Regions from separate parts of the Klebsiella sp. Sb-30 genome, predicted to be linked through region 1. Evidence: predicted binding sites of a transcription regulator. Region 1 holds the regulator's gene; each other region holds the start of a gene.

Region 1 (3,119 bases):
CCAATGTTAGCGATGGTTAACCCCATGAACATGGTCGCCACCGCACTGGCCTGTTTGTGTTTTGGCACCACGCTCGCCGCCACCACCGAACCGAGGCCGAAGAAAGCGCCGTGGTTAAGGCTGGTGATAATGCGCGAAATCAACAGCGTGGTGTAATCCGGCGCCATTGAGGAGAGGACGTTACCCAGCGTAAAGATCGCCATCAGAAAAATCAGCGCATTTCTGCGCGCGCGATGAGAGAGCAGCAAAGTCATCAGCGGCGCCCCGACCATCACGCCGATCGCATAAGCGCTGATCAGCATTCCCGCCGCCGGAATTGACACGTCGACGCCTTTGGCAATTACCGGCAGCAGCCCCATCGGGGAAAACTCCGTGGTGCCAATACCAAACGCGCCTATCGCCAGCGCTAACAAGGGAAAGTTGATTTTCATTCAATGACTCCAGCAGACCGCCATCGGCGACGGTATCTCATCAGAAGTCAAAAGCATGACATCAATCACAAAAAAACAAAAGTAAACGAAATGGCAAAAGATTTTTGCGAAATTGATAATAATGGCGGGATGTCGGGGGAAAGAGGCCTCTCCCCCGGATAAATCAGTGCAGCACCGCTGTCAGGCCGGCGGCCACGATGAGACCCAGGACAATAATCGTTGTCGTCAGCGAAAACTTTAAATCTGTATCCATCAATTTTTCCCCCCAGTTATCCCCACATGAAAAGTGAGCTTGCTCATTTTTGCACAATATAGCGCAAAAATCTTCCATGTTTTAGGGTGATGCACATTTTTGCTCTTCCCCTTTGCCGCAAGATCGGACAAAATCCCACGCTAATTTGAAAGCGTATCGGCCATTGACCCCTTCCTGTCGTTCTGTGTCGTTTTCCCGACGTGATGCAATGTTGAAAATTGTATTCAGGGTGTGTATAGGCAAACGTTTACGTATCGATAATCAGACGATCAGGTCAAGGTCTGGAGTGAGAAGTAATGGCAACAATTAAAGATGTAGCGAAGCGCGCAAACGTTTCCACTACAACAGTGTCACATGTAATTAACAAAACCCGTTTCGTGGCGGAAGAAACCCGCAACGCCGTGTGGGCGGCGATCAAAGAGCTGCACTACTCCCCCAGTGCCGTTGCTCGCAGCCTGAAGGTTAATCACACCAAATCGATTGGCCTGCTGGCCACCAGCAGCGAAGCGGCCTATTTCGCTGAGATTATTGAAGCCGTAGAAAAGAGCTGTTTCCAGAAAGGCTATACCCTGATTCTGGGCAATGCGTGGAACGATCTCGAAAAACAGCAGGCCTACCTGTCGATGATGGCGCAAAAGCGCGTCGACGGCCTGCTGGTTATGTGTTCTGAATATCCGGAATCGGTGCTCAGCATGCTGGAAGAGTACCGCCATATTCCGATGGTGGTAATGGACTGGGGTGAATCCAAAGCCGACTTCACCGATTCGGTCATCGATAACGCCTTCGAAGGCGGCTATATGGCCGGTCGCTATCTGGTGGAACGCGGCCACCGTGAAATCGGCGTGATCCCGGGTCCGCTGGAGCGTAATACCGGCGCCGGCCGCCTGGCGGGCTTTATGAAAGCCATGGAAGAAGCGCAGATCGCCGTTCCGGAAAGCTGGATTGTTCAGGGCGACTTCGAGCCTGAATCCGGCTACCGCGCCATGCAGCAGATCCTCAGCCAGCAGCATCGCCCGACGGCGGTCTTCTGCGGCGGCGACATCATGGCGATGGGCGCAATCTGTGCTGCGGATGAGATGGGACTGCGCGTGCCGCAGGACATTTCGCTGATCGGGTATGATAACGTGCGTAACGCCCGCTATTTCAGCCCGGCGCTGACCACCATCCACCAGCCGAAAGATTCGCTGGGGGAAGCGGCCTTCAATATGCTGATGGATCGTATCGTCAACAAGCGTGAAGAGTCGCAATCTATTGAGGTTCACCCGCGGCTGGTAGAGCGTCGCTCCGTCGTAGACGGCCCGTTCGTCGATTATCGTCGCTGATCGCCCGTGCGGCGCCGGTTACTCCGGCGCCCGCAGCCACTCCCGGTTCAACGTTTCGCTGTCCCCCAGATAATCCAACAGCCACGACAGCGCCGGTGACGTGTCGCTCTGCTGCCAGGTCAGGCAGCACGCGGCGTCCGGGAACGGGTTTTCCAGCGCCAGCGCGGTCCATTCACCGCGGTCAATCCAGGGGCGGGCAAAATGGCTCGGCACCATTCCTACGCACAATCCCGCCGAGAGGCAGGTAGCTGATGATTCCCAGTCCGGCACCACTACCCTTTTCTGGTTGTCCAGTAGCCAGGTCGTGCGTTTCGGTAACGAACGGGAAGTGTCCTCCCGGACCAGCGACGGCCAGTTGCGCAACACATCATCGCTCAGTGGCCCGTTCATCTGCGCCAGCGGGTGATGGCTGGCCACTACGCAATGCCAGCTCAGCATCCCCATATCGCGAAAGGCGTAGCGCCCCCCGACCGGAATCGAACGCGTTGCCCCGATAGCCAGTTCCACGCGCCCGTCGGCCAGCGCGTCCCAGACGCCGTTGAAGACCTCCTGAAAAACAATCAGCTCGACATCGGGAAAGTGACGATAAAAATCGACAATCATCTGACGCATACGGGCCGGTTTAACAATGTCGTCTACGGCTATCGACAGCTGGCCGCGCCAGCCGTTGGCTATCTGCTGACACTGCTGGCGAGTGATCTGCATTTTTTTGATAACAGATCGTCCTTCCTGTAAAAACCAGAGCCCGGCGGGGGTCAATTCGACATCGCGATGGCGGCGTTCAAAAAGCGGTACTGCCAGCCACTCCTCCAGCTGACGTACGGTATAACTGACCGCCGAAGGTACGCGGTGCAGCTCCTGAGCCGCTGCGCTAAAGCTGCCGTTGCGGGCGACAGCATCAACAACTTCGAGTGAGTATTCGGACCACATATTCTGCCTGCAAAAATTTTGAATGCATGTAGCAAATATTAGCGTTTCACAAGCCAGAATGCACTCCCTACACTCTGCGGCATCATACCTGCACCTATAAGAGAATGTTATGCAACAACCCGGGAAAGGATTTTTAGTGTGGCTGGCGGGACTCAGCGTGCTGGGTTTCCTCGCCACCGACAT
Region 2 (3,119 bases), 1.8 Mb from region 1:
CCATTAATGCGTTTGACGCCTGCGGGACGGGCCTGACCATGAGATAAGCTAAAAATGAGCCGACGCGCCGACCGCCTTTTTCAAATCGTGCAGATCCTGCGGGGGAGAAGATTAACCACCGCCGGACTGCTGGCGGAGCGGCTCGGCGTATCGGAGCGCACCATCTACCGGGATATCCGCGACCTGTCGCTCTCCGGCGTGCCGGTGGAGGGGGAGGCCGGAAGCGGATATCGCCTGCTGGCAGGCTACAGCTTACCGCCTCTGATGCTGACGACCCAGGAGTCGGAAGCGCTGGTGGCCGCGATTCGGCTGCTGCAAACCTGGGGGGGCGAATCGCTGTCCCAGGCGCTGGAGTCGGCTCGGGAAAAGATGCTCGCGATTTTACCTGAGGAGAGTCGGCGTAAGGCCGAACAATCGCGGCTATTTGCGCCGGATTTTGGCGCCCAGGGCTACAGTAAGGCACAGTTTGATCTGGTGCATCGGGCGGTTTCCGGTCAGCGGGTGCTGGCGCTGCACTACCGCGACGAAGCGGGAAAGGTGTCGCAGCGCGAAGTGCTGCCGCTGGGGCTCTTTTTCTGGGGCGAACGCTGGCTGCTGGTGAGCTGGTGCGAGCTCCGCGACGATTACCGCTGCTTTCGTCTCGATCGCTGCCTGGACGTGGCTGCTACCGGGCGCCTTTTCAGCGAGCGGGCCGATCGTTCATTGAGTGATTTTCTGCGTAAGGTGAGGTGCGAGGAGCGTGAGCCATAATGCGCGTCAATCGATATCCCCGGCGCAGAGGCCGGGGACCATCAGGCAGGATTAGAAGTTGTAACCCACCACGAAGTAACCACCCCAGCCGGTAGAGCGTACGTTGAAGTCGCCATCGCCGAAGTTGAGCTTCGCATCATCGGCCCACTGACCGCCGTTATGCCAGTAACGGGCCACAACGGAGTAGTGCCAGTGCGCGTAGTTCAGCGCCAGGATGTGGCTGGAGGCGATGGAGTTGCTGGTGCGCGCGTGCTTGCCGTTCATGTCATAGAAGTTGTCATCGCCCAGATCGGAACCCCAGTCAAAGTTGGTGAAGCCGATGTAGCTCAGCGAGCCGCCCCACAGGTCGGTCAGCGGGACAAAGTATTTCACTTTGAAACGGTAGCCGTCCCATTCGTTTTCGTTGGATGCGCCATAGTTCTGCCACTGATATTTCGCATAGACGTTCAGAGACAGGCTCATCGGCAGACCGGTATCGATATCGGTACCCAGACCCATATACCAGGTGCTCTGCTCCTGAGAATCGTTACGACCCATATCGTAGATATAGTTGTTCGCGAAATACCACTCTTTGAACGGGCCGAAGCTGAGATCGGTGTTGGTCAGCTTATCGATAGAGAAACGCGGTTCGATTTCCATAAACAGCGGAGAACCGTTGTTCCAGATACCTTTTGCCGTGCTGTTGCCACCAAAGAACACCGGCGCATCGATATAGCCATAGAAATCAAACCAGTCTTTTTTAGCAAACGCTTCGTATTCCAGATAGGTATCGTTACGGATTTGCGGTCCAAAACGGGTGTGGTAGCTACCCACCACGTTTACACTCTGGTGCCACCAATCAGACAGGTACTGCGGTTTTTCGTTTTCTGCCGCGCCAGCAGTGAACGATGTGGACAGCGCCAGTACGGCGCCTGCTGCCAGTAATGTTTTTTTCATAATGATGCCACTGTTTAAATTAAGCCAAAAGGCGTTAAGAACGTTGCCGAAGCGTTTCTAAATATTTCGTCTTTCTGTGGGGGTCTATTATAGAAATCATTGCTCACAAAAATACGTGTTGTTTCACATAACGTAAACATACGTAATCGATTGCGTTCACGATTCTATGCATTTCCTGACAGAATGCCACTGAAATTCATCCATACAGTCAATTTTTACTGAACTGTTTAGAAAAATTGTAAATGGATTTCTGGACGGGGGGCCCGGGTGTCGGCGACACCCGGTGAAGGAGATTATTGTGCGGTGGCGGGCTGGATATCGTGAATGCGCAGGAAGCCGAGCTGTTCCGGCGTGATGCCGTTCAGACGTAGCGGAATATCAACGTCGCTCGGCGCCAGGATGCTGGCGGGGGCGCTAATCAACCGATCGTGCACGTTAACTTCCTGATAATTCTGCGTGGTGCCGCTGATTTGCCCCCAGGCAACGGTGGCGCTAAACGCCGGTAGCGGGTCGTTTGATTCCCCCTGAATACGCAGCGTCAGGCGGGTACCGTCGGCGTCGGCGGCAATATCACGCAGCGACATACGCAATGTGCCGATTTGGCTTTCGAGGCGCGCCGGAGTCCTGGCGCCGGGCAAAAGATAAACGCCGCTGGTGGATTTCGCATTCAGAGCGTTTTGCTGGCTAATTTTCACCGTCTGCTGATTAAGCTGAGTCATCTCTTTGCTCAAGGTGCTTACGCTTTCATGCATTTGACGGACTTCGCTTTGCTGCGCGCAGGCGCTGAGTGTGAACAGCGTGGTCAGCATCGCCAGCTTCAAATAACGTCTTGTCATGGTCATGGATTCCGTTTTCAGGGGATACTTTATGGTAGATCGTCTCCGTCCACGAGCCATAGATCCTTTGTCTCAAAAGCTCTTTCTTTGTTGTCGGGGCACTTCGCGGTAAACTACCCGTCAGTTTAACTTCCTGTCAGGACGCGCTATGCATTGCCCTTTCTGTTTCGCCGTAGATACCAAAGTGATCGACTCTCGTCTGGTGGGTGAGGGCTCTTCTGTGCGTCGTCGTCGGCAGTGCCTGGTTTGTAACGAACGTTTCACCACCTTCGAGGTGGCAGAGCTGGTGATGCCGCGTGTGGTCAAGAGCAACGATGTGCGGGAGCCCTTCAATGAAGATAAGCTGCGCAGCGGAATGCTGAAAGCGTTGGAAAAACGGCCGGTCAGCGCCGATGATGTGGAAATGGCGCTCAATCATATCAAAACCCATTTACGCGGTACCGGTGAGCGCGAAGTCCCGAGCAAAATGATCGGCAACCTGGTGATGGAGCAGCTGAAAAAGCTCGATAAAGTTGCCTATATCCGCTTTGCTTCCGTCTATCGCAGTTTTGAAGATATCAAAGAGTTCGGCGAAGAGATCGCCCGCTTACAGGACTA
Region 3 (3,119 bases), 2.3 Mb from region 1:
CTCAGGTCCCAGCCGGTTTCCGGGCTGTTAAACGCCATATTGCGCAACTGCAGACGATCGGCGGCAAAGGGTAAAGAAGCGGAGGACGGCGAGAGATTTAACGTCCCGTCGCTCAGCACAATCTCGTCGGCGTGCAGCGGATCGCTGAACTGGCGGGTACTGAAGCCAATATCCACCGTTTTAGCGACCAGCGTCGGCGGTTTGCCGTCGCGCCCGAAAGTGACATTTTGCAGTTGCAGGTGGAGAGGTGAAGAGAAACTGTGATCCATCGCGTCGAAGGAGACCTGCCAGCCGGTGCCCTCGCTCAGCCAGGCGCTGGCCTGACGCGAGCCCCAGTGGGTCTGTAGCAGGAACCAGGCGGCAACGATGACGACCAGCAGGGCGGTCAGCAGCCAGAGAATCAACTTTCCAGGAAATTTCATGGTCTTACATCCTGAGCGAGGCACATAAGGCTGTTATGCCCGAATTATGCGCAATCCTCAAGACAGGAATTGTGTAATCAGATGATGTGAGGGGCCAGGAGGGTCAGGCTTCAGGCTGCCCCGGCCGCGCGCGACCGGGGAGCGGGGGAGAATCAGCTTTTCTCTGGCGGGAAGACCAGATTCAGCACAATCGCCGTAATACCGCCGGCGGCAATCCCTGAGGAGAGCAGGTTCTTCAGCCAGTCGGGGGCAAACTGCAGGATCAGCGGCTGCTGGGAGACGCCGAGGCCCACAGCCAGCGACAGGGCGATAATCAGAATCGCACGGCGGTTCAGCGGTTCGCGGGAGACGATACGTACCCCGGATGCGGCGATAGTACCGAACATTACCAGCGTTGCGCCGCCGAGCACCGGTTCCGGAATATGCTGGACAAAGCCGCTGACCGCCGGGAACAGGCCCAGCACGATCAGCATCAGCGCCACCACGAAGCCGACATAGCGGCTGGCGACACCGGTCAACTGAATCACGCCGTTATTCTGGCCGAAGCAGGAGTTCGGGAAGGTATTAAAGACGGCGGAGACAAAGGAGTTCAGGCCGTTAGCCAGCACGCCGCCTTTCAGGCGCTTCATATACAGCGGACCGGAGACCGGCTGTTCCGACACGTCAGACGTGGCGGTGATATCGCCGATGGTTTCCAGCGAGGTGATCATAAAGACCAGCATCAGCGGCAGCAGCAGGCTCCAGTCGATGCCCAGACCGTAATAGAGCGGGGTGGGCACGGTAATCAGACTGTCGTTCGCCGGTGCGCTGTTGGCCGGCAGCATATCGAGCAGCCAGGCCGCCAGATAACCTGCCGCCATGGCGATCACCAGCGACGCGATACGCAGATACGGGTTGCGCTGGCGGTTAAGAATAATGATTAGCGCCAGAACGATACCCGCCAGCAGCAGGTTTTTCGGCGCGCCGAAGGTATGGTCGGCCATGGCCGAGTAGCCACCGCCAATGGAGGTCAGCCCGACCTGAATCAGCGACAGGCCGATAATCATCACCACGACCCCGGAGACCAGCGGGGTAATAACCCGTCGGGCCAGGTGCAGGACGCGCGAGATGACCATTTCCGTGCAGCTTGCCAGCATCAGGGTGCCGAACAGCGCGGCCATCATCGTCGGCACGTCGGCGCCACCGGTTTTCAGCGCGGTACCGCCCATAATAAGCGGGGCGACGAAGTTAAAGCTGGTGCCCTGAATCGAGAGCAGCCCGGAACCGACCGGTCCCCAGGCTTTAATCTGAATGATGGATGCCACACCGGAGGCGAACAGCGACATACTGATGATGTGCTGAGTGTCCTGAGCCGGAAGGCCCAGCGCCTGACAGATTAACAGCGCCGGCGTGATGACCGCGACAAACATCGCCAGCAGATGCTGAAAGGCGGCGAACAGGGTTTGCGGCAGCGGCGGGCGGTCTTCGAGGCGGTAGATTAATTCGCTGGTTGTTTTATGCGCAACCGGTTGCGCAGCTTCTGACTCGGCGGTGTTAACGGACATCACAAACAATCCCAAGGTGGCAAAGCGGGAATTTTATCGGACTGTAGTACAAAAGCAAACGTTTGCCAGCGTTTGCTGAGAAATATTTATACAACTAACCGGGGGGGGACATTAATTAACATTTTGTATGCTTGATCGCATCAATATCAAAACAAAATATCTTTTCCTGTCATTTTTTGCGCGGTTCTGCTTAAAATCCCCGTCCGATTCCTCAAGATGAGAAGTAATCGACACCGGGAATACCGACGCGTGTGAATGGATCATGCGCCTTTAAGGAGCTCTTTTTATGTTTCATCTCGATACCTTATCGACGCTCGTTGCCGCAACATTGGTGCTGCTGTTGGGCAGACAACTCGTGCAGAATGTCCCCTTCCTGAAAAAATACACCATCCCTGAACCCGTTGCGGGCGGCCTGCTGGTGGCGCTGGCGCTGCTGGTGCTGAAAAAAAGCATGGGTTGGGAAATCGACTTTGATATGAGTCTGAAAGACCCGCTGATGATGGCGTTCTTTGCGACCATCGGTCTGAACGCAAATCTCTCCAGCCTGCGGGCCGGCGGCAAAGTGGTGGGTACCTTCCTGATTGTGGTGGTGGGACTGCTGCTGCTGCAAAACGCCCTCGGCATCGGGATGGCGAAGCTGTTAGGACTGGACCCGCTGATGGGGCTGCTGGCTGGCTCCATTACCCTGTCTGGCGGCCATGGCACCGGCGCCGCGTGGAGTAAGCTGTTTGTTGAACGCTACGGCTTTGCCAACGCCACCGAAGTCGCAATGGCGTGCGCCACCTTTGGTCTGGTGCTGGGTGGGTTGATTGGCGGCCCGGTGGCGCGCTATCTGGTTAAACACTCTTCTTCACCGGACGGAACGCCGGATGATCAGCTGGCGCCAACCGCCTTCGAAAAACCGGATATGGGCCGCATGATCACCTCGCTGGTGCTGATTGAGAGCATCGCCTTAATCGCCATCTGCCTGACGGTAGGGAGGGTGGTTGCGCAACTGCTGACGGGCACCGTCTTTGAACTGCCCACTTTTGTCTGCGTACTGTTTATCGGGGTGATCCTCAGCAACGGTCTGGCGCTGTTAGGTTTCTATCGCGTGTTTGAGCGTGCGGTATCGGTGCTGGGCAACGTTAGCCTGTCGCTGTTCCTCGCCATG
Region 4 (3,119 bases), 2.6 Mb from region 1:
TGACAGCACCGCCGCCAGGGCAAAGGCGGGAATCAGCGGAATACCCGGCACGATCCAGTAAATGAGGAAGCCAATACCTACCACCGTCACCAGCACCAGCGCCAGCGCCAGCCCGAGGATTTCTCGTCCGTGCTCAATAAATTCACGGGTCGGCGTCTTCCAGCCGTCGGCAAAAAGCAGCGGCGGGATAAACAGGACCAGGAACAGCTCGGGGTCGAATTCAACATGCAAACCAAACGTCGGCCACGCCAACAGCGCGCCAATGGCGATTTGCATCAGTGGTAGTGGAACCTGAAAGGGCAGTACGCGTGTAACCACCCCGGAGAGAGAGACCACGAGGGTCATAATGAGTATGGTGAAGAATATTTCCATGTGTTCCCTGTTTGCTGGGTTTTCTTATTTTATACCCTCAATAATTCGAGTTGCAGGCAGGCGGCGACGCAGGGAATCCCCAGGAACTTACTGAAGTAAGTGGCTGGGGTGAGCGAGGACAGCCAACGCTCATGCAACTTGAAGTATGACGGGTATACACCGGAGGCGTCATGTCTCTGGATAATACGCTACTCAGATTAACGCAAAAGGAAACAGGATGTGGCTTAAAAATAAAGCGGGCGGCCTGAGCCGCCCGCTATTCGCAAGAAAAGCTTAAATAGCCCACCCACCGGCGTAGAAGATCACCAGCGCGGCCGCGATGATAACGGTTCCCAGATTCAGCTTGCGCCACTCGCCGGACACCAGACGGCCAATGACCAGGGCGGCAAAGCCAATCATGATGCCGGTTACGATGTTACAGGTCAGCACAATAAAGACCGCGGTGATAAGCCCGGCCATCGCATCGACGAAATCATTAAAATCGATTTTCGCCACGTTGCTCAGCATCAGCAGACCGACGTACATCAGCGCTGGCGCCGTGGCATACGCAGGTACCAGATAAGAGAGCGGGGAGAGGAACAGAATCAGCAGGAACAGCACGCCAACGGTCACCGCGGTGAGGCCGGTTTTGCCGCCCGCCGCAGTACCTGCCGCGGATTCGATATACACCGCCGCCGGCGCCGCCCCGACCACGCCGGAGAAGACGCTGCTCAGGGAGTCGGTGGTCAAGGCTTTACCGCCGTTGATAATCTGCCCGTCTTTATCCAGCAGGTTTGCCTGCCCCGCCACGGCGCGAATAGTGCCGGTGGCATCAAATACCGCCGTCATCACCAGCGCCAGAACGCTTGGCAGAACTACCGGGTTCAGCGCGCCGATGATATCGAGGCTGCCAATCAGCGAGTTGCCTTTGTCGTCGCTCAGCGACGGCATCGCGAAAATACCGGAGAAATGAACGCTCGGGTCAAAAATCAGCCCGACGATCGAAATGCCGATAATGGTCAGCAGAATACCGCCCGGCACTTTCATTTTTTCGAGACCAATAATCACCGCCAGCCCCACCAGCGACATAATCACCGGGAAGCTGTTGAAGTGACCCAGCGCCACCGGCAAACCGTCCAGCGGGTTTTTAATCACCAGGCCCACGCCGTTGGCGGCGATCAGCAGCAGAAACAGGCCGATACCTATCCCGGTGCCGTGCGCAACGCCCTGCGGTAAATTGCGCAGGATCCAGCTACGAATACCGGTGGCGGAGATAATGGTAAACAGCACGCCCATCAGGAACACGGCGCCCAGCGCAACCGGAATACTGATGTGCTGCCCCAGCACCAGGCTGAAGGCGGTGAACGCGGTCAGCGAAATAGCACAGCCGATGGCCAGCGGCAGGTTTGCCCACAGCCCCATCACCAGAGAGCCTACGCCGGCGACCAGACAAGTGGAGACGAACACGGCTGCCGGAGGAAACCCGGCTTTACCCAACATGCCCGGGACAACAATGACCGAGTACACCATCGCCAGGAAGGTGGTTAAACCGGCAACAATCTCCTGACGAACGGAGCTGCCACGAGCTGAAATTTTAAACCAGGCGTCTAATGAACCGCCGGTACGCGCTGAAGGCGTAGACATAGAAAACTTCCCCTGAAAATTTTAATCGTTCGTCCGTATGCGTGGTGGACCATCCACTGCCAGCTAAACGCGATCTCCTTGTGCGACCTCGCAGCGCCAGGGGGGCTGCAAAAAAGCAAACGTTTAACTCCGCGCATACAATAACGGTGGTCAGAATGTATTTGCTCCCCCCAGAACAGGGATAAATAGCGAGCAAAATACAAAGGCAAACGATTATCCAGCCTTTAGACGGGCCTTTTCAACTGAAGTTTGTGTTAATTCGCTAAATTTTGCTTATGGCGTTCATGAAATAACCAGCCGATGCGCAAACGTTGTCGTCTATGCGCAATCCGGTAACATTTTTGTATTGCGCTGATAGCAATTCACCGCGGTCATCACAAAAATCACTACCTCATTCCGGCAGGGTGAACGGGCCGCCGCGTTCAATCGCTTTCTGCCAGGCCGGACGTTGCTCTATACGCTGCACCCACTGTCCGATCCGCGGCAGATCCTTGATGCCGCCGCGCGCCAGCAGCGCCATGACCGGAAAGCTCATCTGGATATCGGCCATGCTGAGCTGCGCGCCGGCAAACCACGGCTGACGGGAGAGATGATCCTCAATATAGCGAGCGTGCGTGGCGATTTGCCGGTCCAGCCAGGCCTTCTGTACCCCTTTGCCCAGGGCATTGCCCAGCGTGCGCATTCCGAGCGGAATGGGCGGTTTACCGAGGCTGGCAAACACCAGTTTCATCAACATCAGCGGCATCAGTGAACCCTCGGCATAGTGCAGCCAGAAACGGTATTGCAGCTTATCCGCCATCGCCTGCGGTCTGAACCGTTGGTCGCTATCGTAGGTTTCCTGCAGGTACTCCAGGATGGCGCCCGATTCCGCCAGCACGTTGCCGTTATCTTCCACCACCGGGGATTTTCCGAGCGGGTGGATCTGCTTTAACGCTGGCGGCGCCAGCATATTTTTTTCCCGCTGGTAGCTGACAATGCGATAAGGCAACTGGAGTTCTTCAAGCGCCCACAGCACGCGCTGGGATCGCGATTGATTGAGATGATGTACCGTCAGCATGGAGGTCCTCCCGTAATTCGTTCAAATTAACTATAGGAACTGACGGCGATTGGCGGAAAAATTTCGC

The links. Region 1 encodes PurR, which represses purine synthesis genes. Its sites were predicted from a motif close to CANGCAAACGTTTGCNTG; they were not measured.
Region 2: a site for PurR is predicted at 1,826-1,843, ahead of AC236I_RS19350 (nucleoside-specific channel-forming protein Tsx). Genes of this name have one in related genera too.
Region 3: a site for PurR is predicted at 2,018-2,035, ahead of AC236I_RS00485 (nucleobase:cation symporter-2 family protein). Genes of this name have one in related genera too.
Region 4: a site for PurR is predicted at 2,108-2,125, ahead of AC236I_RS23415 (NCS2 family permease). Genes of this name have one in related genera too.

Annotation. Positions count from the first base shown of each region.
Region 1 is NZ_CM172749.1:2,376,407-2,379,525, reverse strand. It holds gene AC236I_RS11140 (MFS transporter) at 1-431, opposite strand, end outside; gene cydH (cytochrome bd-I oxidase subunit CydH) at 595-684, opposite strand; gene purR (HTH-type transcriptional repressor PurR) at 981-2,006, shown strand; gene punR (DNA-binding transcriptional activator PunR) at 2,025-2,936, opposite strand; gene punC (purine nucleoside transporter PunC) at 3,046-3,119, shown strand, end outside.
Region 2 is NZ_CM172749.1:4,133,950-4,137,068, reverse strand. It holds gene AC236I_RS19360 (VOC family protein) at 1-7, shown strand, start outside; gene AC236I_RS19355 (helix-turn-helix transcriptional regulator) at 55-750, shown strand; gene AC236I_RS19350 (nucleoside-specific channel-forming protein Tsx) at 802-1,686, opposite strand; gene AC236I_RS19345 (SadB/YajI family lipoprotein) at 1,980-2,522, opposite strand; gene nrdR (transcriptional regulator NrdR) at 2,671-3,119, shown strand, end outside.
Region 3 is NZ_CM172749.1:101,730-104,848, forward strand. It holds gene AC236I_RS00480 (AsmA family protein) at 1-422, opposite strand, end outside; gene AC236I_RS00485 (nucleobase:cation symporter-2 family protein) at 575-1,966, opposite strand; gene gltS (sodium/glutamate symporter) at 2,253-3,119, shown strand, end outside.
Region 4 is NZ_CM172749.1:5,006,392-5,009,510, forward strand. It holds gene AC236I_RS23410 (Na+/H+ antiporter) at 1-372, opposite strand, end outside; gene AC236I_RS23415 (NCS2 family permease) at 646-1,995, opposite strand; gene AC236I_RS23420 (glutathione S-transferase family protein) at 2,387-3,052, opposite strand.